Regions from separate parts of the Gilvimarinus sp. F26214L genome, predicted to be linked through region 2. Evidence: riboswitches for the same ligand, from Rfam matches in the RefSeq annotation. Region 2 holds a riboswitch; the other holds the start of a gene.

Region 1 (11,762 bases), on a different contig from region 2:
CTGGCGGGCCTCCGCCCGGTCGATGCGACGCGCCAGCCATTCGGCGCCGCTCAGGTCCACCCAGGGCAGGAGCTGTCGTATCTCCCGCTGGGCGCTGGCGATCACTTCCGCCTCACTTTGCTTTACGCCCGCTTCCGCAATCCCGCCGCCCAGGGACCAGACCCGGCGCCCGTCGGCGCTGGGGTGTGTGGAGATGCTGATGCGCGGCGTGGTGTCCGGGCCCAGGCAGTGGCCAAAAAAGTCATAGTCCAGGTTGTGCTTCACCCAGACCTGATGGACCGGTCGCAACTGCATGCGCGGTTTTTCCTGGCCCAGAGCGGCCAGCAGGTCCGCATTGCCCTTGCCGGCTGTGAATACGAAGCGCCGGGCCCGTACCCGGAGGGACTCCCTGCCGTGCTGGATCCACAGTTCGGCCTGCCTGCCGTCCCGGTGCCACTGGTATTCGCTGCCTGCAAGAGAAAAGACCCGTGGGCCAGCCCGCTCCGCCAGGGTCTGGAGCACGCTGGGAACGTCGAGAACGATGTCCGTGAGGCGGTAGACCTGACCTTTGAAGGCCGGGTTGTCCAGCAGCGGGGGGTAGTTTGCCCGGTCCAGTTTTTCTATCCGTCCCTGCACTGCCTTGCTGGCGAAGAATGTGCTCATGCGGGAGCTCACGCCGTCGCTGGACCAGAAGTAGAAATGGCGGCTCAGCAGGTGTGCGCCCTGCAGGTCCACGTTGCCCTCACCCGCCAGGCAGCGGGACCAGTAGGCGGGCATGTCGGCGATGGATTCCGAGGCCTTGGACAGTGCCCCGGCCAGGGTGTACTTGATTCCGCCGTGGATCATGCCCTGGGAGGCAAGCGTCTGGTCGCTGCCGAGGGAGCCCTGCTCGAACAGAGCGCTCTGGTAGCCCTGCCCGCGCAGGCGGTTCAGCAGCCAAAGGCCCGCGATGCCACCGCCGACAATGGCGATATCCAGCTCTACGGTACGTGAAGGGGGCGTTTGGATCATTGATACTCCCGGTGGACGGTACTCTCGGCGTGCGGTGGACAGGGCGCGTGCCGAACTGCACAATCCGGCGCTTCGCTAATACTGAGGCGGGGCACAGTATACTGGCTCGGGACCCGGATTTCCCGGGACCGGATCGGCACTGGCACCAAACGCTTCGTCCAACACGAGTAAAGAATGCGCTGGCTCTACACACTGGTCTTCTACCTGGCCCTGCCCCTGATTCTCGCGCGACTGCTCTGGCGTGCGCGCAAAGCACCCGCCTACGCCCGCCGCTGGCGCGAACGCTTCGGGATTTTCCCGGCGCCCCGTCTGAAAGGTCCGGTGCTCTGGCTGCACTCCGTGTCGGTTGGCGAGTCCATCGCCGCCGCGCCTCTGGTGCGGGCGTTAATGGAACGGCACCCGGAGGCCAGCTTCGTGGTCACCACCACCACACCCACGGGCTCGGAGCAGGTGCGCAAGCTCTACGGGGATTCCGTTTTTCATGTTTACGCGCCCTATGACCTGCCTACCTGTATTGGCCGCTTTCTCAAGCGCATCCGTCCCGAGTGCCTGGTTATTATGGAGACGGAGTTGTGGCCCAACACCGTGGCCCTATGTCGCGAGCGCGGGATCGCTACCATCCTGGCTAACGGTCGCCTCTCGGAAAAGTCCGCCGCCGGTTATCGCAGGGTCTCCCGGCTCATGGAACCCGTCTTCGCCGGACTCAGCGCGGCGGCCATACAGCACGTGGATGATGCCCGCCGGATGCAGTCCCTGGGCTTGCCCCCGGCCAAAAGCCATGTGACCGGCAACATCAAATTCGATCTGAGCATTCCAGGGCCCCTGCGGGCGCGAGCCGCGCAACTGAAGGGCGAGATTGTTGCTGCCGCTCCCCGCCCCGTGTGGATTGCCGCCAGTACCCACCGCGGGGAAGACGAGCAGATTCTCAGCAGTTTCGAGGCGGTGCGTCGGAACCACCCGGAGCTTTTCCTTATTCTGGTGCCACGCCATCCGGAACGCTTCAATGAGGTGGCCGCACTGTGCGAGCAGCGAGGGTTCCGGGTGCAGCGCCAGAGTGCCGCCGAGCCGGTTTCCTCGGAAACCGATATTCTGCTGGGGGACACCATGGGCGAACTGCTTATGCTGTTCGGCGCTGCGGATCTCGCATTTGTCGGAGGGAGTCTGGTGCCGGTGGGTGGTCACAACCTGATCGAACCTGCCGCCTGGGGCCTGCCGGTCCTGAGTGGTTCCCACCTGTTCAATTTTTCCGAAGCATCACGCCTGTTGCAGGGCGCCGATGGAATGGCCGTTGCGGAGGATCAGCATGCCCTGGCGGCACTGGTCGGGGAGTTGCTGAGTGATGCGGGGCGTCGGGAGGCAATGGGGCAGCGCGCACTCGCGGTGGCCGAAGCCAACCGCGGCGCGCTGGAGAAGCTTGTTGAAGTGGTGGAGACTTACTGGGCGAAGTCGGCCGGCGACACCTGACTCTGGGCATTCAGCCATTCGTTCAGCTTCACCACATCCTCGGGACTCAAAGTACCCGCTGCCTGTTTCAGGCTCAGGGTGTCGAGGATGTAGTTATACAGGGCGTCATAGTAGTTGCGCTGGGCCGAGTAGAGGTTGCGCTGGGCGAGCAGGACGTCGACCAGGGTACGGGTCCCCACTTCATAGCCGGCCTGGGTGGCCTCCAGGGCGCTCTGGTTGGACACGATCGCCTGGCGCAGGGCCTCGACCCGGACCACGCCGGTCTCCACCGCAAGGTGGGAGGCGCGGGCCAGTTGAATGGTCTGGCGCTGGGTCAGGCGGGCCAGGTCGTCAGCGCGCATGGCCTGGGCATAGGCCTGGCGACGCTGGGCGGAAACGCGCCCGCCACTGAAAACTGGAACGCTCAAGTTCAAACCTGCAGACCATCCATCGTTTTCGGTGTCCCGGTAGGTGTCGACTCTCCTGCTAATGGGCAGGCCAAAGGTGGGGCTATCTTCATTTTGGTCAATAAAGTTACTGACCGTGGACCGGTCCGAAGAGGACTCCGACTCTGAGTATCCAACCACAGCGTTCAGCGTCGGCAGGTGATCCGCTCGCCGGGTTTTCGCCGTCAATTCGGCCAGGTCCGCGTTGAGCCGGGCGGACTGCAGGCTGTAGTTGTTCTGCAGTGCGAACTCAACCCAGGCTTCACGCTGGGCCGGCACCGGGTCCGTAACCGGGAAGTCTTCCTCGATGGGAGCGACCTGGTCGTGGGGCTGGCCGGTCAGAACTTCCAGCGCTTCGTAGTAGATGGCCAGGTTACCGCGGGCCGCAATGGCACTGGCCACCGCGCTGTCGTACTGTGCCTGAACCTCATGCACATCCGTAATTGCGGTCAAGCCCACTTCATAGCGCTGGCGGGTTTGCTCCAGTTGTGATTCCAGCGCTTCCTGCTCTGCGAGTGCGGTTTCCAGGGTGTCGATTGCGCGAAGCACATCGAAATACGCCGTGGCAACGCGAACAATAAAGTCCTGCTGATCGGCCTTGAACTGGACGAGAGCCGCCTCCGTGTTTACAGCACCCGACTTGTAGGAGTACCAGGCTCCCATGTCGAACAGGGGCTGCTGCAAGCGAACGGACCAACTGGTGGTATCGCCTTCAGAGGACGTATCGTCTGTCGCGTCCGGGAAGATGTTCCCACTGAAGACCTGCGGGCCGGATGTCACGTTATTGCCGTCAGTTTCTTCGTAAGAGGCGGAACCGGAAATCTGCGGCAGCAGAGCGGACAAACCGATCTTTCTGTTTTCCAGCCCGGCTTCATAGGCGGAGCGGGCGGCTGCGAGTTCGGGGTCGTTGTCCAGGGCCTGTTCGTAAATTTCGAGAAGTGTGGCGCTGTGGGTAAGGCCGCTGGCCAGGAGCAAGCAAACCGCGCTTGCTGAAGGGGAGAGAAATTTCATTCTTTCAGTGTCCCTGTGTGACGAGAAATGCCGCGCCGAGTGTAGCGTTTTGACCACAAAAGGTCGAGTTGGCGCCTCACGTGCGGGGTTAAATTCTGTTAAATATTTCCGCGCCCGATTTGGGCTTCACAACATTGCGACCCAAGGGTCCCGAAGCCATGGCCCACACCTGACTCTCCTTTACAGTCCAGGCGGGACTCACTAGACTGCGGCGATCATCTTGTCGGGGTGTCCGCACGGAATGTGCGGGCTGAGAAAGACCCGTGAACCTGATCCAGTTCATGCTGGCGTAGGAAACGAGATACACAGTGGCGCAGCGTCCATTTCTTGCCCCTCCTCCCGTTTCCCGTCCATCGTCCGCTCAAGGTTTTCAACTGAACTGAATCAGCCGAAACCGGAGCGCACAATAATGGCGTCACAAAACACATCCATCGCCTTGACCATTGCCGGCAGTGATCCCAGCGGCGGTGCCGGCATCCAGGCGGATCTGAAAACCTTTACGGCTCTGGGGGTTTATGGCTGCGCTGCCATCACGGCGTTGACCGCCCAGAACACGCATGGCGTGTCCGGCGTCTGGCCGTTGCCCGAGGGCAGTGTGGCCGGCCAGATTGCCAGCGTGCTGGAGGACGTGCCGGTCGGGGCCGTCAAGCTGGGCATGTTGCTCAACAGCACCGTCATCGCTGAAGTAACGCGCGAACTGAGCAAGCGCCCTGACCTTCCTCTAGTTTGCGATCCGGTCATGGTGGCCACCAGTGGCGACCGCCTGCTGGATGACTCGGCGGTGGCCAGTCTCACCGGCGGCTTGCTGCCGCTCTCTCATCTCATCACCCCAAACACCGCCGAGGCCGCTGTACTGCTTGACTGCGCTCCGGCGGATTCAGAACAGGCCATGGAGCGGCAGGCGGAAGCTCTCCTGGAAATGGGCCCAAGGGCAGTATTGCTCAAGGGCGGCCATTTGCCGGGTGACCAGGCCAGTGATTTGCTGCTCTGGGCGGCGGACGGCGCCCTTCGGTCCCGCTGGTTCCGCGCCCCGCGCATCGACACCCGCAACACTCACGGCACCGGCTGCACCCTTGCTGCCGCAATCGCCGCCGGCCTGGCCCAAGGCCGGGACATGGAGGCGGCTGTGGGGGCAGCCAAGCAATACCTGAGCGGCGCCATCGCCCACGCCGACCGGATTCGTGTCGGTTCGGGCGCCGGCCCGGTAGATCATCTGTGGCGGATCGAAACGTGACACCGGCACGTTCCGTAGGTTGGGTCAGGCCGCAGGCCTTAACCCAACGGCCGTAACCCAACGGTTCTGCAAAAGTATGGTTAATGTTGGGTTACGCTGCGCTAACCCAACCTGCGCCAACCTACCGACGTCCCCGCCAACCCCCAGCACCCAACAACACAAACAACGGAGAGGCACCATGAGCAGTCACAAGGCACCACTGACCCAGGTCGATCAACAGGCGGTCCAACCTTTTCCGGCGTCCCGGAAAATCTATGTGGAGGGGCAGCAGCACCCGGTGCGGGTGCCCATGCGGGAAATCACCCTGCAGGCCACGTCGACGGATTTTGGGGGTGAGGAAAACCCGCCTGTCTGGGTGTATGACACCTCCGGTCCCTACACGGACCCGGAGGCGAACATCGACCCGCAGCGAGGCCTGCCGGATCTGCGTGGGCCCTGGATCGACGCACGGGGTGATACCGAGTGGCTCGAGGGTGTCAGTTCCCGCTTTACCGCCGAACGCCTGGACGACCCAACGCTCGCCGCCCTGCGTTTCTCCCATCGTCGCCAGCCCCGCAAAGCCAAAGCAGGGGCCAACGTGTCCCAGATGCACTATGCCAAACGGGGCATCATCACCCCGGAAATGGAGTACGTGGCCATTCGGGAAAACATGAACCTCCAGCGGGCGAAGGAAATGGCGGCCGCAGGCCAAGGTCCTCTGGCGAGCCAGCATCGGGGTGAGTCCTTCGGGGCGGCCATTCCCGACGCCCTTTCGGAGGGCATCACCCCGGAATTCGTCCGCAGCGAACTGGCTCGCGGCCGGGCCATCATCCCGGCCAATATCAATCACCCGGAACTGGAGCCCATGATCATTGGCCGGAACTTCCTGGTGAAGATCAACGGCAACATTGGCAACTCCGCCCTCGGCTCCTCAATCGAGGAAGAGGTGGAAAAGCTCACCTGGGGCACCCGCTGGGGGGCGGACACCATCATGGATCTGTCCACGGGCAAGAACATCCACGAGACCCGTGAGTGGATTCTGCGCAACTCTCACGTGCCTATTGGCACCGTGCCGATTTACCAGGCCCTGGAGAAGGTGGGAGGCGTTGCCGAGGACCTCACCTGGGAAGTGTTCCGGGACACGCTCATCGAACAGGCGGAGCAAGGTGTGGATTACTTCACAATTCACGCCGGTGTATTGCTGCGTTACGTTCCCCTCACTGCGAAGCGAGTGACCGGCATCGTCTCCCGCGGCGGGTCCATCATGGCCAAGTGGTGTCTCGCCCACCATCGGGAGAGCTTCCTCTATACCCATTTCGAGGACATTTGCGAGATCATGAAGGCCTACGATGTGTCCTTCTCCCTCGGCGATGGACTGCGCCCCGGTTCGGTGGCCGACGCCAATGACGAGGCTCAGTTCGGGGAGTTGGAAACCCTCGGTGAACTCACAAAAATCGCCTGGAAGCACGATGTGCAAACCATGATCGAGGGTCCGGGTCACGTTCCCATGCACCTGATCAAGGAGAACATGGACAAGCAGCTCGCCGAGTGCGGCGAAGCGCCCTTCTATACCCTTGGGCCCCTGACCACCGATATCGCCCCGGGCTACGACCACATCACCTCCGGTATCGGTGCCGCCATGATCGGCTGGTATGGCTGTGCCATGCTCTGCTATGTGACCCCCAAAGAGCATCTGGGCCTGCCGGACAAGGACGACGTGAAAGAGGGCATCATTACTTACAAAATTGCCGCTCATGCGGCGGATCTGGCCAAAGGCCACCCGGGCGCGCAACTGCGGGACAACGCTCTGTCCAAGGCCCGCTTCGAGTTCCGCTGGGAGGACCAGTTCAACCTCGGCCTGGACCCGGACACCGCCCGGGCCTACCACGACGAGACGCTCCCCAAGGAGAGCGCCAAAGTGGCCCATTTCTGCTCCATGTGCGGACCGAAATTCTGTTCCATGAAAATCAGTCAGGAAGTGCGCGACTATGCTATACAGGATAAAAGGGTCGCCGAAACGGAAGAGCTGGCCGTGCGGATGATTGATGTGGAAGCCGAGATGCAGCAGAAAGCCCGGGAGTTCAAGGAGCAAGGCGGGGAAATTTATGTCAAACAGCACTCGCCCGCTGAGGCGGAACCGGAATGAGTATCGATAAACCTCAGTTCCACCGGCAGGATGTGGAAATCGAACAGGAAGAAGTTGTCTACGACGGCTTCTTCCGAATGAAGGAGCTGCGACTCCGCCATCGGCTCTTCGCCGGTGGCTGGAGTGGGACAATCAGTCGCGAGCTGTACCTGCGTCATGAAGCAGTCGGGGTGCTGCTTTACGATCCCCGTCGCGACCTGATCGGACTTGTGGAACAGTTCCGCGTCGGTGCCCTCGAAGAGCCCCTCGGGCCGTGGTGCATGGAAGTAGTGGCTGGTATCATCGATAGCCAGGAAAGCCCGGAACAGGTGGCGCTGCGAGAGGTTAAGGAAGAGGCTGGCCTGGTGCCCGAGCGGGTCGAGTACATCTGCAACTACCTGGCGAGTCCGGGCGGCAGCAACGAGCGTTTGCACCTCTACTGCGGCTACTGCGATCTGGACGGAGCGGGTGGAATTTACGGCCTCGACCATGAAAACGAGGACATCAGGCTCCACGTACTTCCGGCAGCGGAAGTGTTTGAAAACCTTTACGGTGGGCGCTTCAACAATGCGGCCACCATGATCTGCCTGCAATGGCTGCAGGTCAGACGCGAGCAATAACTGCCCGCCGGCTGCGAAGGTCGACGGGATAACCCGGTCAGTGATTTGCGCTCCACGATTCCCAGAGTGGCTCGCCGCCTGGCGGCGAGTTCGTGCGCGCACAACGGTACAGAATTGAATGAGTTCAGCAGTAAAAAGTTTGTTTCTCAAAAAGCGGAACGCGGATTCGGCACCGAACCGGGAGTTCCGCCCCCTGTCGGCGCCACGGCCACTGTTTGCGCGCGAAAAGCGGGACAGCAAACCGCGGTATCGCGTCGACCTTTCCGGCCAGCAGGCGGACTGCGAGGCGAACTACCTTCGTCTCAAAAAAATCCTCCCCGATTTTTCTGAACGCGACGAGTGGCTGTTTCACATCGGAGCGGACGAACGAGCCGGACAGTTGTTGGTGCAGGTGGTCGACCGCGCGCCGTACACCACAACCCTGGAGCTCAGCCAGCCGGCCGACGGGGTTGCCAGTTCCCTGAAAGCGCCTCGCCTGCGGGTATGCATGTATCACGACGCAGACATGGCTGAAGTTACAGCCTGGGAAGGACATCGTCGGTTCAAGCCGCGCTATGACTATCCCAACCCGGGTATGTACCAAAGCAACGAAAAAGAACAACTCAATCGTTTTCTCGCCGAGTGGTTGAGCCACTGTCAGGCGGAAGGTCGTCTGGTCTTCGACCTGGCGGACCTCGGCTTTTACAAATAACAGTACCGGGTCTGACAAAAGCAACGATTACGGGCAACGGTGCGGGCCCGATCCTCGCGGATACAAACGATGCAAACAACTCTGGAAAGCAAACCAAAGCAGGAAGCGAAGCGACGCCAGATTGCCCATGATTCCGAGCAGCCGATTCGCCTGTTGCAGCTCACGGACTGCCACATCGGTCCGGACAATAGCGAAGAGCTGTTGGGCCTCAACACCAACGAGAGTCTCAACGACGTTATCGCCCATGTGCGCGAACACCACGCTCGCTGGGATTTGCTCCTGACGACCGGGGACATTGCCAACAACGGTGGTGCCCGCACCTACGTCAGGTTCCTGGAAATCCTCGAGAAAAGCGGTATCGACTTCAGTGCATTCGGCTGGCTGCCGGGCAACCACGACTCCCCCGTGGATATGAACGAAGCGATGAACGACGAGCAGCTCACCAAGGAGTTGCACATCGGGAACTGGCTCATTCTGCTGCTCAACACCCAGGTGCCTGGCCACACCCACGGCAACCTGGTGGAGGCGGAGTTGAACCTCCTTGATGAGGCGCTCTCCAACAATCGCGACAAGCACGTGCTGATCTTCATGCATCATCAGCCGGTGCCGGTGGGCTGCGCCTGGGTGGACACGCAAAAGGTCCGCAGCGAGTATGCATTCTTCAAGATCATCGACCAGTACGAGCATGTGAAGGCAGTCGTCTGGGGTCATGTCCATCAGGAGTTTTCCCAGCGACGCAACAACGTGCAGCTTCTCGCCACGCCGTCCACATCCATTCAATTCAAGTCCCGCAGCGATGACTTCGCGGTGGACCGTTTGATGCCCGGCTATCGCTGGTTCGTGCTGAACCCGGATGGCAGCTTCGAGACCAGCGTGGAGCGAATCGCCGACAAACAGTACCCGATCCAGTTTACCTCGCAGGGATACTGATCGCTCCGCTGCAGGCACAAGCGGGCCCCGGGGCGCCGCCCGCCTGAAGCCGGTGGAACTCTGAGGGCTCAGCCCGTAAACTCCCGTGCGCCGAATCAGCCCCGGAAATCTACCAGAGGCGCCCGCGATGAGCCTTCTTCTTTACATCCACGGTTTTCTCAGTTCGCCACTGTCCCACAAAGCGCAGCAGGTTGAATCCTGGCTTCAGGAGAACCGACCCAAGGTGAACTACGCCTGCCCCTTCCTGAGCGCCTATCCGGCCGAAGCCATTGAGCAGCTCGAGGACATTGTGAAGAACGCCGCTTCAGAGCCGGTTTACCTCATGGGCAGCTCCCTGGGCGGCTACTACGCCACCTGGCTGGCGGAGAAGTACGGACTGCCGGCTGTGCTCATCAACCCGGCGGTCGCTCCGTACGAGCTGATCAGTGCCTACCTGGACCAGGATCTCAAGAACTACCACACCGACGACCACTATCGACTCGGTCCCGAGCACATCGAGCAGTTGCGCGAGCTCGAGACAGAAGAGTTACAATACCCGGCTCGTTACTGGCTGATGGTCCAGACCGGGGATGAGACCCTGGATTATCGACGGGCGGTGGAGCGGTACAAAGGTTGCCGTCAACTGGTCGAGCAAGGTGGCGATCACAGCTTTCAGAATTTTGAGCGTTGGCTGCCGGACATCCACGAATTCTATACCGGCAGCTCCGCTGACCGCTGATTGAAACTTCAGGCATTCACAGGCAATTATGGCGAACTACTCCGCAGAAGATATTGAAGTACTCACGGGCCTGGAACCGGTTCGCAAGCGACCGGGCATGTACACGGACACCACCCGGCCGAACCATCTGGCGCAGGAAGTCATCGACAACAGTGTGGACGAAGCGCTTGCCGGCCACGCGAAGAAAATAGAAGTGATTCTGCACAAGGACCAGTCCATCACCGTCAACGATGATGGTCGCGGCATGCCGGTGGACATTCACCCGGAACAAGGCAAGCCCGGCGTGGAAGTCATCCTCAGCACCCTGCACGCCGGCGGTAAATTCTCCAGCAAGAACTATCAGTTTTCCGGCGGTCTCCACGGGGTGGGGGTGTCGGTGGTTAATGCGCTTTCCAAGCTGCTGGAAGTCACTATTCGTCGCGACGGCAATGTTTACCGCATGGGCTTTCAGAACGGCGATAAAGCAACAGAGCTGGAAGTCGTCGATACCTGTGGTAAGCGCAACACCGGAACGAGTATCCGCTTTCTTCCCAACCCCAAATACTTCGACTCTGCCAAATTCTCCGTCTCGCGCCTGCGCCACGTGCTGCGTGCCAAGGCAGTTCTGTGCCCCGGCCTGCACGTTGTGTTCACGGATGAGCAAAGTGGTGAGAAGGACGAGTGGTATTTCGAAGATGGATTGAAGGATTATCTGCTGCAAGCCACTCGCGGCTGGGAAACCCTGCCCGAGGAGCCCTTCGTAGGCACCTTCACCGCCACTACGGAAGCGGTGGACTGGGCGATCCAGTGGCTCCCGGAAGGCGGTGAACTTACCCAGGAGAGCTACGTCAACCTGATTCCCACCGCCCAGGGCGGCACCCATGTCAATGGTCTGCGCACCGGGCTGATGGAAGCCATGCGCGAATACTGCGAATTCCGCAACCTGCTGCCACGCGGCGTAAAGCTGGCACCCGACGACCTGTGGAACAACTGTTCCTACGTCCTCTCCTCCAAACTGGAAGATCCCCAGTTCTCCGGCCAGACCAAGGAGCGTCTCTCCTCGCGCGAGGCCGCGGCCTTTGTTTCCGGCGTTGCCAAGGACGCATTCAGCCTGTGGCTGAATCAGCACACGGAGGAAGGGGACAAGCTGGCGGACTTCTGCATCAACAACGCGCAAAAGCGCGTTCGTTCCGCCAAAAAAATTGTCCGCAAGAAGGTCACCCAGGGGCCAGCCCTGCCGGGCAAGCTGGCGGACTGCGCCTCCGACGACCCCACCCGCGGCGAACTGTTTCTGGTGGAGGGTGATTCCGCAGGCGGTTCCGCCAAGCAGGCACGCGACCGCGAGTTCCAGGCCATCATGCCCCTGCGTGGGAAGATCCTGAACACCTGGGAAGTGGATAGCCAGGAAGTGCTCGCCTCACAGGAGGTGCATGATATCTCTGTTGCGCTCGGCATCGAGCCGGGCTCCGAAAACATGGATAACCTTCGTTACCACAAGATCTGCATTCTGGCGGATGCTGACTCGGACGGCCTGCACATTGCCACCCTGCTGTGCGCCCTCTTCGTCCGTCACTTCAAACCCATGGTCACGGCCGG
Region 2 (11,762 bases):
CGCGGGCCTTCTGATCGCCCTGGGAGCGGCCTCGGCTTTCCAGATGCTCACCCAGGAACTGTTGCCACCGGAAGACCGCGGGATCATCTACGTGAACGCCGGCGGCCCGGACGGGGTTGGTCTGGGCTATATGGAGCGCCAGGCGGACAAAATGGAGCGGATTCTTCAGCCCCTGGTGGAGAGCGGCGAGATCGCCTCCATGTTCACCATCGTCGGCACCTATGACCCGAATCAGGCCCGCATCGTCGCGCCGCTGGCGGACTGGGGCGATCGCAATCGCAGTCAGCAGGACATCATGATGGCGCTGCGCGAACCCCTCGAGCAGATTCCCGGGGCCAGGGTCAACGTAGGCAGTGGCAACAGCCTCAACCTGCGCGGCGGCGGCACCGGCAGTGTTCAGGTGGCACTGTTAGGGAATGAGTACAACGAGATCTTCGAGGCGGCCAAGGTGTTTACCCGTGCCATCGAAGAGGAAGGCGGCGCGCTGTCCCGCCCCGACATCTCCTACAACCCGACCCAGCCGCAACTTTCCGTGGAGATCGATCGGCGGCGGGCGGCGGACCTGGGCGTGGATCTGGATACCATCTCCGCGACACTGCGGGCGATGATCGCCGGCGACGAGATTGTGGACCTGAATGTAAACGACGAAGCAGTGCCCATCCTGCTCGAATCCACCACGGGCAAGATCAACGATCCCACGGACCTGGTGAACCTTTACGTCACTGCGGACAATGGCAATCTCGTGCCCCTGTCCAGCGTGGTTACGGTGACCGAAGAAGGTGTGGCGGCACAGTTGGACCGGGAAGCCCAGCGCCGCGCCATCGAAGTGGATGTGGAAGTCCGGCCGGGATACCCCCTGCAATCGGCGGTGGACGATCTGCGTCGGATCGCCGCGGAAACCCTCCCGGGCAACGTCTCCATGCTGCTTCTGGGGGAGGCGGCCACTCTGCAGGAAACCTCCAGCGAAGTGGCCATTACCTACGGCATCGCCCTGTTGGTGGTCTTCCTGGTGCTGTGCGCGCAATTTGAAGGCTTCACCAGTGCTCTGGTGGTAACCCTCATCATTCCATTCGGGATTGCGGCGGCGGTATTCGCCCTGTTCCTGAGCGGGACCTCCGTCAACATCTACTCCCAGATTGGTCTGGTGATGTTGATCGGCCTGATGGCGAAGAACGGAATCCTGCTGGTGGAATTCGCGGACCAGCTTCGCGACCGGGGCTATGAGGTGCTGGAAGCCATCAAGACCGGCGCCAGCGTTCGTCTGCGCCCGGTTGCCATGACGATGATTTCCACCATCCTCGGCGGCCTGCCCCTGATTCTGAGCGATGGCGCCGGTGCGGAAGCACGCGAGGCCATCGGCTGGGTGATCTTCGGTGGCCTGGGTATGGCGGCCCTGTTTACCCTGTATCTGACCCCCTCACTGTACCTGCTGATCGCCCGGTTCTCTTCAGCGCGCGCCGAAGAAAGCAAGCGCCTGGCGGAAGAGCTGCAGGCGGCCGAGCGGCTGGCACACGACCACTGACGCCCGCTGGTCGCGGTGATTCGCTACCGAACACGGATGTTCGGAGCGCCTCCAACCATTTTCCGACCTGACTCTCGTCAGCCCTGTGATCCACCGGGTGCTTCGCCTAAAATGGCGCGATGACTGACGACCTGTTCACCCAGACCCCCAAGCGCGAAATTCTCACCATCAGCCAGCTGAACCGCAAAGCGCGGCAGCTGCTGGAAACCCACCTGTCTCTGCTCTGGGTGGAAGGGGAGATATCCAACTTCGCCGCTCCTTCCTCGGGGCACTGGTATTTCACGCTCAAGGACAAGGACGCCCAGGTCCGCTGCGCCATGTTCCGCAGCCGCAACAACCAGGTAAGCTTCAAGCCCGCTCTGGGTAAGCACGTTGTGGTCCGGGGGCGCGTGAGCCTGTACGAAGGCCGGGGCGACTACCAGCTCATCGTCGAACACATGGAAGAAGCCGGATTCGGAGTCCTGCAGCGGGCCTTCGAGGCACTCAAGAACAAACTGGGTAACGAAGGGCTCTTCGACCCGGAACACAAGAAGACCCCGCCCCGCCTGCCGCGCCACATTGCTGTCATCACCTCCCCCACCGGGGCCGCCATTCACGACATTCTCACGGTCCTCAAGCGCCGCTTTCCCGGCATTCCCGTCACTCTCCTGCCGGTGGCCGTTCAGGGCGAAGGAGCGGCACGGCAGATCGAACGGGCGCTGCGGCTCGCCAACGAACTGGGGGAATTCGACGTGATTCTTCTCGCCCGCGGCGGCGGCTCGCTGGAGGATCTCTGGCCTTTCAATGAAGAGATCGTGGCCCGCGCCATTCACGCCAGTGCGGTGCCGGTGGTGTGCGGTGTGGGGCACGAGGTGGACTTCACCATTGCGGACTTTGTGGCCGACGCGCGGGCTCCGACGCCCTCCGCCGCGGCGGAACTCCTGAGCCCCGACGCAGGTGAGTGGCTGCGCGGCTTTGCGCGCTACGAGGTGCTGCTGCAACAAGCCATGCTGCGCAAGATCGAGCAGGCCCGCGCCAGCCTGAAAGCCTCCGCAGCCCGGCTCCGCCATCCGGGTGATCGACTGCAGAACCGGGCCCAGCAACTGGACAACCTGGAAATGCGACTATGGGGCACCATGCGCCACCAACTGCTCGCCAAGCGAACTCAATTCGAGCATTTGGCCGTTCGCCACAAGCGCTGCATCCCCATGGAAAAGATCGCCGATTACAGTCGGCGCCTGGAGCAGTTCCAGCGCTACCTGTCCTACTCGGTTCAACAGCAACTGGACGCCCGCACGCGGCGTCTGGCGCAAGCGGTTGAGTTGCTGGAGACCATGAGCCCGCTCAAGACCATCGGTCGCGGCTACAGCCTGGCGCTCGATGAAGAGGGTCGCATTCTCCGCGGCAGCAGCCAGGTTCAGGTGGGCACATCCTTCACTCTCAAACTGGCAAAAGGCGAAGTGCTGTCCCGGGTTGAAGCGGTCAATCGCGACTACGATAATCTGGATGCCACCTTCCGGAAAAAGTGAGCCGACCCTCCCGCTTGCGGGCGCCCAATGCAGCCAGTAGACTGCTTGAACTCTTGTCGGGGTGCCAGGCCCGGAGGCTTCTTTCACACGCGATGCTTGCACACGCGATGCTTTCCCACGCAAAAAAAGGAGCGTCCCGGCGGGGAACTGCTTGCAGGCAGCTTCCCAGGCTGAGATCAGCACCTGCTGAACCCGTCGAACCTGATCAGGTTGAGACCTGCGTAGGAAACAAGATGAATGCTGTACCCGTAACTCCCCACTCTGTCGCCCATCGCCAGCACTCCCCTTCCGTTTCGGGTCTGGCGTGAACTCCATGGTTTCTCCCGATTCTGAATCACCCAGGGGCCAGCTTGCCATTGCCGTTGTGGGCGCCGGCTTGCTGGGGCGGCTGCTAAGCTGGCGATTGCTGCGCCAGGGCCACCGGATCACCCTGTTGGAGGCAGGGGATCTGGACCACCCCCGGGCCGCTGCCCATACAGCGGCGGCCATGATTTCGCCCCTCAGCGAAGTGGTCAGCGCCGAACCGTTGATCTACCACATGGGTCTGGAGTCGCTGCAACTGTGGCCCCGCTGGCTGGAGACCCTCAACCGTTCGGCGGCATCGCCCATCCAATACTCGGCCACCGGCAGCATTGTGGTCGCCCATCCCCAGGACGCTGCGGAGCTGCAGCAATTCCGGCAGGACCTCCACTACAAATTGACTGCCGGGGATACGAGCCAGTGGCTCTCCTCCGCGGAATTGCGCAGCCGCGAGCCACAGCTCGCTCATTTCCCGGAAGGTCTTTACCTGCCCCAGGAGGCACACCTGGACAATCGCCGATTGCTGCAGGAACTGCTGCGCGAAATCCGCAAACTGGGTGCCCGGTGCGAGCAGCACTGTCCGGCTCACCTGGAAAACGGCGAGCTGATCGCCGCTGGATACAACAGCGACACCTTCGACTGGATCATCGACTGTCGGGGCATGGGCCGCAAAGAGGCGGAACCGGAACTTCGTGGTGTGAGGGGCGAAGTGATGTGGGTGCAGACCCGGGAGTTCAGCCTGAACCACGCCGTGCGCCTGATGCATCCGCGCTACAAGCTCTACGTAGTGCCGAAACCGGATCACCGTTTTATCATTGGCGCGACGGAAATCGAAAGTGAGGATCGCTCCGCGATCAGTCTGCAATCGACTCTGGAACTCGCCAGCGCGCTCTATACCATCAACCCGATGCTAGCCGAAGCGCGCGTTATCGAAACCGACACCAATCTGCGACCCGCCTACCGGGACAACCTGCCCCGTATCCGGGCCACTGGCAAATGTCTCAGCATCAATGGCCTGTATCGACATGGATACCTGCTCGCACCCACGATTGTGGAGCACACCACCCGGTATATCGAGGCCGGCGAACAGGGACCGTTCTGGGCAGACCTGGCGGGAGAGCGACAGCCGTTCCGAGGGGAAATAAATGCTTAAGATCAGTTTGAACGATGAATGGGTGGACGTACCCGAACCGCGACTTGCCGCCGCGATGGCGCATTGGAACTACGACTGCAACAAATGCGCAGTGGCCGTGAATGGCGAGTTTGTCCCCCGATCCAACTATGAAGCGGTCACCCTCAACGATGGCGACCGGGTGGATGTTGTCGCCCCCGTGGGAGGTGGCTGATGAGCACTGACTTTACTCTCTACGGCGAAACCTTCAGTTCGCGCTTTCTGCTGGGCACTGCCCTCTACCCTTCGGTCCAGTCCATGCTGGACGCCATCGCCGCCTCCCAATGCGAAATCGTCACTCTGGGCCTGCGCAGACAATCGCCCGGTGAAAAAGGCGGCGACAGTTTCTGGCAGGCGATTCGGGACACGGGCTGCAAACTGTTGCCGAACACCGCGGGATGCCGCTCCGTCAACGAGGCCGTTACGACGGCGGAAATGTCCCGGGAGCTGTTCGAAACCCCCTGGGTAAAGCTCGAAGTGATCGGGGACGATTACAACCTGCAGCCGGACCCATTCGGTCTGCTCCAGGCGGCGGAGGAGTTGATCAAACGAGGCTTCAAAGTGCTGCCCTACTGCACCGATGATTTGATCCTCTGCCAGCGCTTGCTGGACGTGGGCTGTGAAGTTCTGATGCCTTGGGGAGCCCCCATCGGCACCGGCCAGGGGCTGGTCAACAAACTCAACCTCAACACCTTGCGCAAGCGCCTTCCGGACGTGCCATTGATTGTGGACGCGGGCATCGGTGCACCATCACAAGCCTGCGAAGCCATGGAAATGGGTTTTGATGGAGTCCTGCTCAACACCGCCGTGGCCAGGGCCCAGAACCCGCCGCTGATGGCGGAAGCCTTCGCAGCGGCCATTGACTCGGGGCGCAAGGCCTTCGAAGCAGGTCTGATGGTCAAGCGCCAGACCGCCAGCCCCAGCACCCCCACAATCGGCCAACCCTTCTGGCACCACAACAGGCCCGGCAATTGACCGTGGGTTGGGTTAGGCGCAGCCGTAACCCCGCATCCACGAGCCAACATTCCTCAATCCGCTTGCGACCGCGGCGGCAATTGGATCGCTTCGCGCCCCGCGCGACCGCGCCACCAGTTCATCGGGCGGTGAATACCGGGATGGGCAACCAGCCAGTTCATCAGACGGTGCTTGCCGGGAAAATCCGCAATCACAATACCCAGAAAGATCGTAAGCAAACCCTGCCCCGGCAGCACCAGTAGCGCAACCCCCGTGAGCATCAGCAGCACACCCAGCACGTTGCGGAAAACTCCGACAACCGCAACCAGCACGGGATTGCCGGCAAACCACGAGCGTCGCCCGGTGCGTAAAAAATAATCCGATGGGATGCGCAGTACCGCCCAGGGAATCAACATCAGCGACACAACCATCACCAGGGCTGAAGAGCCAGCCAGCCAGGCAATGATATGTTCGTTATGCTGGGCCCAACCGAAGAGTTCGCGCAGTATAGTCAAGATGGCTTGCAGAATGGTGGCCTTGGAAGGTCAGGAAGGATAACAGAACCGGGGGCCCGCTTCTGCCCCCGTGCATGGGAGAGTGTTTGGTCGAAGGTGTATCGCTATCGTTAAACAGCTGCGAGCGCCGAATCAGGCAACCTGCTCATAGCCGCGTTTGCGCGACGAATAAATCCCGCTCAGGTAATCCGCCTGGGAGCGGCTCACCAGGTTTTCCGCCCGGGGCAGCATGAGTTGCTCCTCTTCTTCCATGTGCTTTTCCATCAGGTGGCGAAGGCGGTAAAACTTGATCTTCCAGGCCGGGTGGCCCATGTCCTCATACTCGAGATCCTGCAGCAGTTCATCCGCCTCTGCATGCTCGATCACAAACTGTCGACATTGCTCAGTGAGTTCCGGCCAACCCATCAGCGCAGAGTACAGGGACTGCTCCTCCGCGAGAGTGTGGGTCTTCATCGCGTCCAGCAATTGCGCGAACAACTTTCGTCGATCGACCGAGTCACCCTTCGTTGCGCTAATTCCATCCAGCAGCTCACGCAGATAGCGGTGGTCGACGCGGATCAGTTCAAAAATGTTCATTTGTATTCCTCTGGGCACCGGTAATCCGTTACCTGACAGCCATCTCCTGATCTCGGTATTCGGATCAGTTTTGGGTTTCCACATCCACAACACGACATCGGACTGTATGCTTGCGAACCCCTCGTGCCGTTTTCCTTTCAAAAAGTGCGCCAAGTCAATGCGCCTGACGCTCAATCCCTTGACAAGCAGCGGATCTCCGCGTCCAGCCCAACATTCAGCCGCAACCAGGTCGCCCTGTTCTGTAAGAGTTTTAAGCGCCTTGTACATTTTTCCGGCCATTCTCAACCCGCAACTTCAGTGCTCTGCGGCAGTTCGAGGGTCATTTCGATGGGGTAATGATCGGAATAAATCCGGGTTTCGGGTGTTTTCAAAACGCGCGCGGACTTCACCATTCCCGCTGGACGCGTCCAGAACCGATCCAGCCGGAACACCGGCCAGCGGGTTGGAAAAGTGGCGCCCATGGATTGCGGCTCGAGCAATTGGTCCAGTTTGCGCAGCCGGGCAGAAAACAGTTGCCACTCATTGAAGTCGCCCCCGACAACCGTGGGAATCGCGCTCGGCTGCTGCAAATGTGCGCCAAGCTTGCCGAACTGCTCCCGACGCTCAATGCGCTTGAGCCCCTTGTGGGTGTTCAGAACGTGCAGCAGCCCGCGTCCGGTCTGCAGTATGACCTCCTGGATGTTACGGGGCTGTCGACCGAAGTGGCTGACGTCGATGGTCTGGCTGAACATGACAGGGAAGCGGGTGAGAACGGCGTTGCCATACCAGCCGTGTCCCTCATACACGGCGGGTGAAGGAATCAACTCGCGAAAGTGGCTTCCACATAGGGCGGCAATGTATTCCTTCGCGTCCCTCCCGTGTGGTCGCGTGTCCATCTCCTGGAGTAATGCGAGGTCCACCTTGCGTTCCATCAGGAAGCGTCCGATCCGCTCGTAACAGTGGCGGCCATCCACACCCACACCACTGTGAATGTTGTAACTGACGATACGCAGGCTCATCCCGATCTTCGGCGCTGATAACGGTTTACAAGTTTCTGGGAAATAACCGCGACGCCCACCCACACAGAGATGCCTGCGACCAGGTAAGTAATACTCAAGGGCGTCGGATTGATGAAAACCTGCACCAGCGAATCGCCCACCAGGCCTTTCGCAATCATGGTGGGAAACATGCCAAGAAAGGTCCCGCCCATGAATTGCAAAAGCCCGATCGACGAGATGCCGGCCACCAGGTTCACCAGGCTGTAGGGCGCAATCGGCAACAGCCGCAGGGCGGCAACCCCAATGATGCCGCTGCGCCGGAATTTTTCGTCGATCACCTGTACCTTGCCGCCGCCGAATCTGCGCAGCCCTCTCACTCCCAACATGTGGCCCACCCCGAACAACAGAGCAGCGCTCAAGAGTGCACCGCAAATTCCGTACAGGGGGCCCCAAACAGGGCCGAAGATCGCGGCCACCGCCAGTGACAGAACCGTCACGGGGAAAAAGGTGATGCCGCCGATCACGTAGACCAGGCACACGGCCGGCAGCCCCCACCAGGTTCCGCGACTCTTCTCCAGGAATGCGTGGACGCTGTCTGCGTCCATTCCCGGAAAGAGCTCATTGATCAGGTACACCAGGCCCAGGATTACCGCGCTGATCGCCACAACCGTGCCAATCATCACCGTCTTGCGTCGGGGATTTCCCACCGACACGTGCCTTCCGTTCAGAAGTGGCAGGGGAGGCACCATGGGCTCTTCCGGATCGGAAAACGGTTGCATGACCATCTGCCAGGACTGGTCGGTAAAAAGCTCATCCTCAACTTCCTTGAGTCGATAGGCGTACTTGCCTGCGGGCTTGGTGAGCTTGATCAGTCCCTTGCGCCCGCGCAGAATTCTTTCCACCGCCTGGTCAGAACGGCCGCAATGCTCACCAATCAGGTCATTGCGCACGTGCGCGATCTGTCGTTGCTGAATCTCATTGCCCGCGGCGAACACCAGATCGCACTCGGTATCCAGGGTCATGGAACGGTTGCTCAGGTTTGCGGACCCCACAATGAGGTACTGGTCATCGACGACGGTCACCTTCGAGTGGATTCGCTTGTGCCCGAAGTTTCCTTCCTGGTCGTGCGCACTGGAGTAGAGCATTTGCACCCGGTGCTTCTCGACGCCCTGCTCCAGTATATTTTTAAAGTCGATGCGGCTTGCCCAGTAGGCTTCGCACTCCACTGTGCCCTTGGGACGGTAACTGCTCACCACCAGCACGCGCAGCCCCTTGCAGGCCCGCAACCGTGCGTTCAGGGCTTCGGCAATTTCCTGGCGGCTGGCAAACTGATTCTCGAGATAAATGAATCTTTCAGCCCGCGCGATCAGATCCAGGAGCATGTGGCGCACTTCCTGGGAGGGTTCCGCGTCGTCCATGAACGGGATGGTCCGGGCGATCGCACAGGGGATCTTCCTGAATAGGGGAGGAAAGGCTTTTGGCCAGGTGGGAGGCGGCGCAGCAAGGTCGTCCCGCTTCAGTTCGCGAATCGGCACCGCCGGGATGTCCGCAACCCGGTTCCACCGCCAGCGAACCAGTTCCGCAAAGTGTTCCACCACGGGACCGGCCACCACGGACTGTACATCATGCAGGGGCGTGTAGATTCCGTTCTCGTCCTCGCGCTCCGTTTCCAGCACCCGATGGTGCCGGGTATCCCAGCGCTGCACGGCGATATCCATTCCGCCGCTGAACGCGACCTCGTCATCAACCACAATGATCTTCTGGTGCTGGCAGCCGCCCATGGGGATGCTGTCGTCCAGCCAACAGTGCACGTTGTCGGGGGTTTTCTGATCCCATACCTGTTTGAGCATCAGCTCGCGCTTGCTGAAGAAGGCAAGCGAGGAGTCCCAGCGGAGCAGGTAGACATTGAGATCGGGGTTGTCTTCAGCCTTCTTCGCCAGCAGTTCACTGATCACCGAGGGCCAGGGAGAACGAAGTTCTTCCTCGCCCCGCAACAATCGGATCCGACTATCGATGTCCCAGCCAGCGATAAAGATGCTGTGGCGAGCCTTGCTGATCGCGTTGTGAATCGCCCGGTAGAAGTTCTCGCAATCCACCAGAACCGACGCGTACTCCGCGTGACTACGCCGCCAGCAATTGTGGCCCGGTTTAAACAGATTCGCTGCGTGCATTCGGTTCGGTTCGTTTCGTGAGAACGGAAGACAGCCCCGCGGCAAAACGGATGACCTAGCAGCGACGAGCAGAATCTGTACCAGGAGCAAGTGAATCCGGGCGGGAACACGAGCAGTTCAAAACAAATCTGGGTCGCAAACGACCGAGCGAATCCGCCCGAGTGCCGATGCAAAACACCTGGCAGGCTGTTCGAAGACTCGAGACGGGACTGACTCCGTCGGCCCCGTCCCTGGGCCAGACTGGAGTCGTAATGAAATGCGAAACAGCGGGGATTGAGACTCAGCGGGAGCTTGTTTTTGCTGCGGGAGCGTTCGGGTGCGGAGCGACAACGCGCTCGAAGGGAATCGCCCGCTCGGACCCCACAGGGGGCGGGAAGGCGGTCATTTCAAAACTTCCACTCACCCGGCCGGCGCCGGATCGATACTCGATCTGGCCATACTGGAACAGCTTGACGGTTCGTCTTTGCGGGTTCTTACGCGCTGAATGGGTGCGCATGGTTGGCATTCTCCTCCTGTTGGTCCCGTTAGTTGCGTGGATCCGGCCGCCAGGCGATACCCGCTCCTGATTGCGCAGCCGTGCAAAATGCGGGCGTCGGGGGGAAGAGCAAAGGCCAGGCCAAAGCTCCATCTCAGCCCGTTCTGAGTGGTTGCTCACCGGGAGTGAGCCGATTGGCGACAGCGCGGTCGATGCGCTCGGCACAGGGGCAAAGCATGCCTTTCGAGGGCCCGTTTGGCGGCCCTTGTATCTTTTATAAAGACTGGCACAAGCTACATTGTGAGGAGACACAACAATGCACGCCGGCCACGACCGAACACCTTCTGCTGATGGCCCTTTGATAAAAGAGTTTTACATCAGCTAGCGGCGCTTCTTTTTCTTTTCCATTTTTTTGACGTGAGACATGAGGCGACGCTTCCGGGCCTGCTGTCGCTCTGTGAGCTTGTTCTTGCGACCAGCATATGGGTTGTCGGAGCTCTTGAACTGAATCTTGAGCGGAGTTCCGTGCAACTGAAGCGCGGTTCGGAACGTTTTCTCCAGGTAGCGCACGTAATGGGCCGGCACTTCTTCAGTCTGGTTGCCATGGATCACCACGATTGGCGGATTGTGTCCGCCCGTGTGCGCGTAGCGCAGTTTGATCCGGCGACCGCGCACCATCGGTGGCGCGTGATCGGCGACAGCGCCTTCAAGGATGCGGGTGAGAAAGTTGGTGCTGAACTTGTTGGTGGCGGACTGGTAGGCCTTCTCCACGGATTTGTAGAGGTGGCCGACACCGGTGCCGTGCAAGGCGGAAATGAAGTGCACGTCCGCAAACTGCACGAAGCGCAGGCGGCGATCCAGTTCCCGCCGAACCGCGTTTTTCTGATCCTCATCCAGGCCGTCCCATTTGTTGACGGCTACTACCAGGGCGCGGCCGGCATCCACCACGTTGCCCATCAGGTGCAGGTCCTGGTCGACCAGGCCCTCGCTGGCGTCGATGAGCAGAATCACCACGTTGGCATCCTGGATCGCCTGCAGGGTTTTCACGATGGAAAACTTTTCCACCGTGAGTTTGATGTTTTTGCGCCGGCGCACGCCCGCGGTATCGATCAGAGTGTAGGGCTTGCCGTGTCGCTCGTAGTCGATGTAGATGCTGTCCCGCGTGGTGCCCGGCATATCGAACACCACCACCCGCTCCTCGCCCAGCATGCGGTTGACCAGGGTGGATTTGCCCACATTCGGGCGACCCACCACGGCGATCTTGATGCCCCGGGCACCGTCCTCGGAGGCCGGCTCCTCTACCGCTTCCGGCAACCCTTCGACCACGCGGCTCATCAGGGCCCTTACGCCACGCCCGTGGCTGGCGGTAATCGGATGCACTTCCCCAAGGCCCAGTTCAAAGAAGGGGGCGATGGCCACGTCGTGGTTGAGACCGTCGATCTTGTTGGCCACCAGGAAGGTGTTGCGATTGGTGCTGCGCAGGTGACTGGCAATGGCCTGGTCGGCGGCGGTCAGACCATCGCGGGAATCGACCAGGAATAACACCGCATCGGCTTCTTCGATCGCCAGCAGAGACTGACCTGCCATCAACTC

What was found. A riboswitch is a leader RNA that binds a small molecule or an ion and turns the genes downstream of it on or off. The one in region 2 is predicted to bind thiamine pyrophosphate.
Region 1: another riboswitch for thiamine pyrophosphate. It lies ahead of thiD (bifunctional hydroxymethylpyrimidine kinase/phosphomethylpyrimidine kinase); the one in region 2 lies ahead of thiO (glycine oxidase ThiO).

The regions. Positions count from the first base shown of each region.
Region 1 is NZ_JBTIYG010000017.1:22,811-34,572, reverse strand. It holds gene ACURWW_RS15560 (FAD-dependent oxidoreductase) at 1-990, opposite strand, end outside; gene waaA (lipid IV(A) 3-deoxy-D-manno-octulosonic acid transferase) at 1,165-2,454, shown strand; gene ACURWW_RS15550 (TolC family outer membrane protein) at 2,424-3,890, opposite strand; TPP riboswitch at 4,105-4,203, shown strand; gene thiD (bifunctional hydroxymethylpyrimidine kinase/phosphomethylpyrimidine kinase) at 4,300-5,124, shown strand; gene thiC (phosphomethylpyrimidine synthase ThiC) at 5,303-7,249, shown strand; gene ACURWW_RS15535 (NUDIX domain-containing protein) at 7,246-7,848, shown strand; gene ACURWW_RS15530 (DUF1249 domain-containing protein) at 7,967-8,539, shown strand; gene cpdA (3',5'-cyclic-AMP phosphodiesterase) at 8,609-9,469, shown strand; gene ACURWW_RS15520 (YqiA/YcfP family alpha/beta fold hydrolase) at 9,597-10,187, shown strand; gene parE (DNA topoisomerase IV subunit B) at 10,216-11,762, shown strand, end outside.
Region 2 is NZ_JBTIYG010000015.1:29,908-41,669, forward strand. It holds gene ACURWW_RS14690 (efflux RND transporter permease subunit) at 1-1,522, shown strand, start outside; gene xseA (exodeoxyribonuclease VII large subunit) at 1,642-3,030, shown strand; TPP riboswitch at 3,161-3,275, shown strand; gene thiO (glycine oxidase ThiO) at 3,344-4,483, shown strand; gene thiS (sulfur carrier protein ThiS) at 4,476-4,676, shown strand; gene ACURWW_RS14710 (thiazole synthase) at 4,676-5,476, shown strand; gene ACURWW_RS14715 (hypothetical protein) at 5,530-5,970, opposite strand; gene ACURWW_RS14720 (hemerythrin domain-containing protein) at 6,103-6,546, opposite strand; gene ACURWW_RS14725 (endonuclease/exonuclease/phosphatase family protein) at 6,828-7,544, opposite strand; gene ACURWW_RS14730 (VTT domain-containing protein) at 7,541-9,694, opposite strand; gene ACURWW_RS14735 (hypothetical protein) at 9,975-10,190, opposite strand; gene der (ribosome biogenesis GTPase Der) at 10,551-11,762, opposite strand, start outside.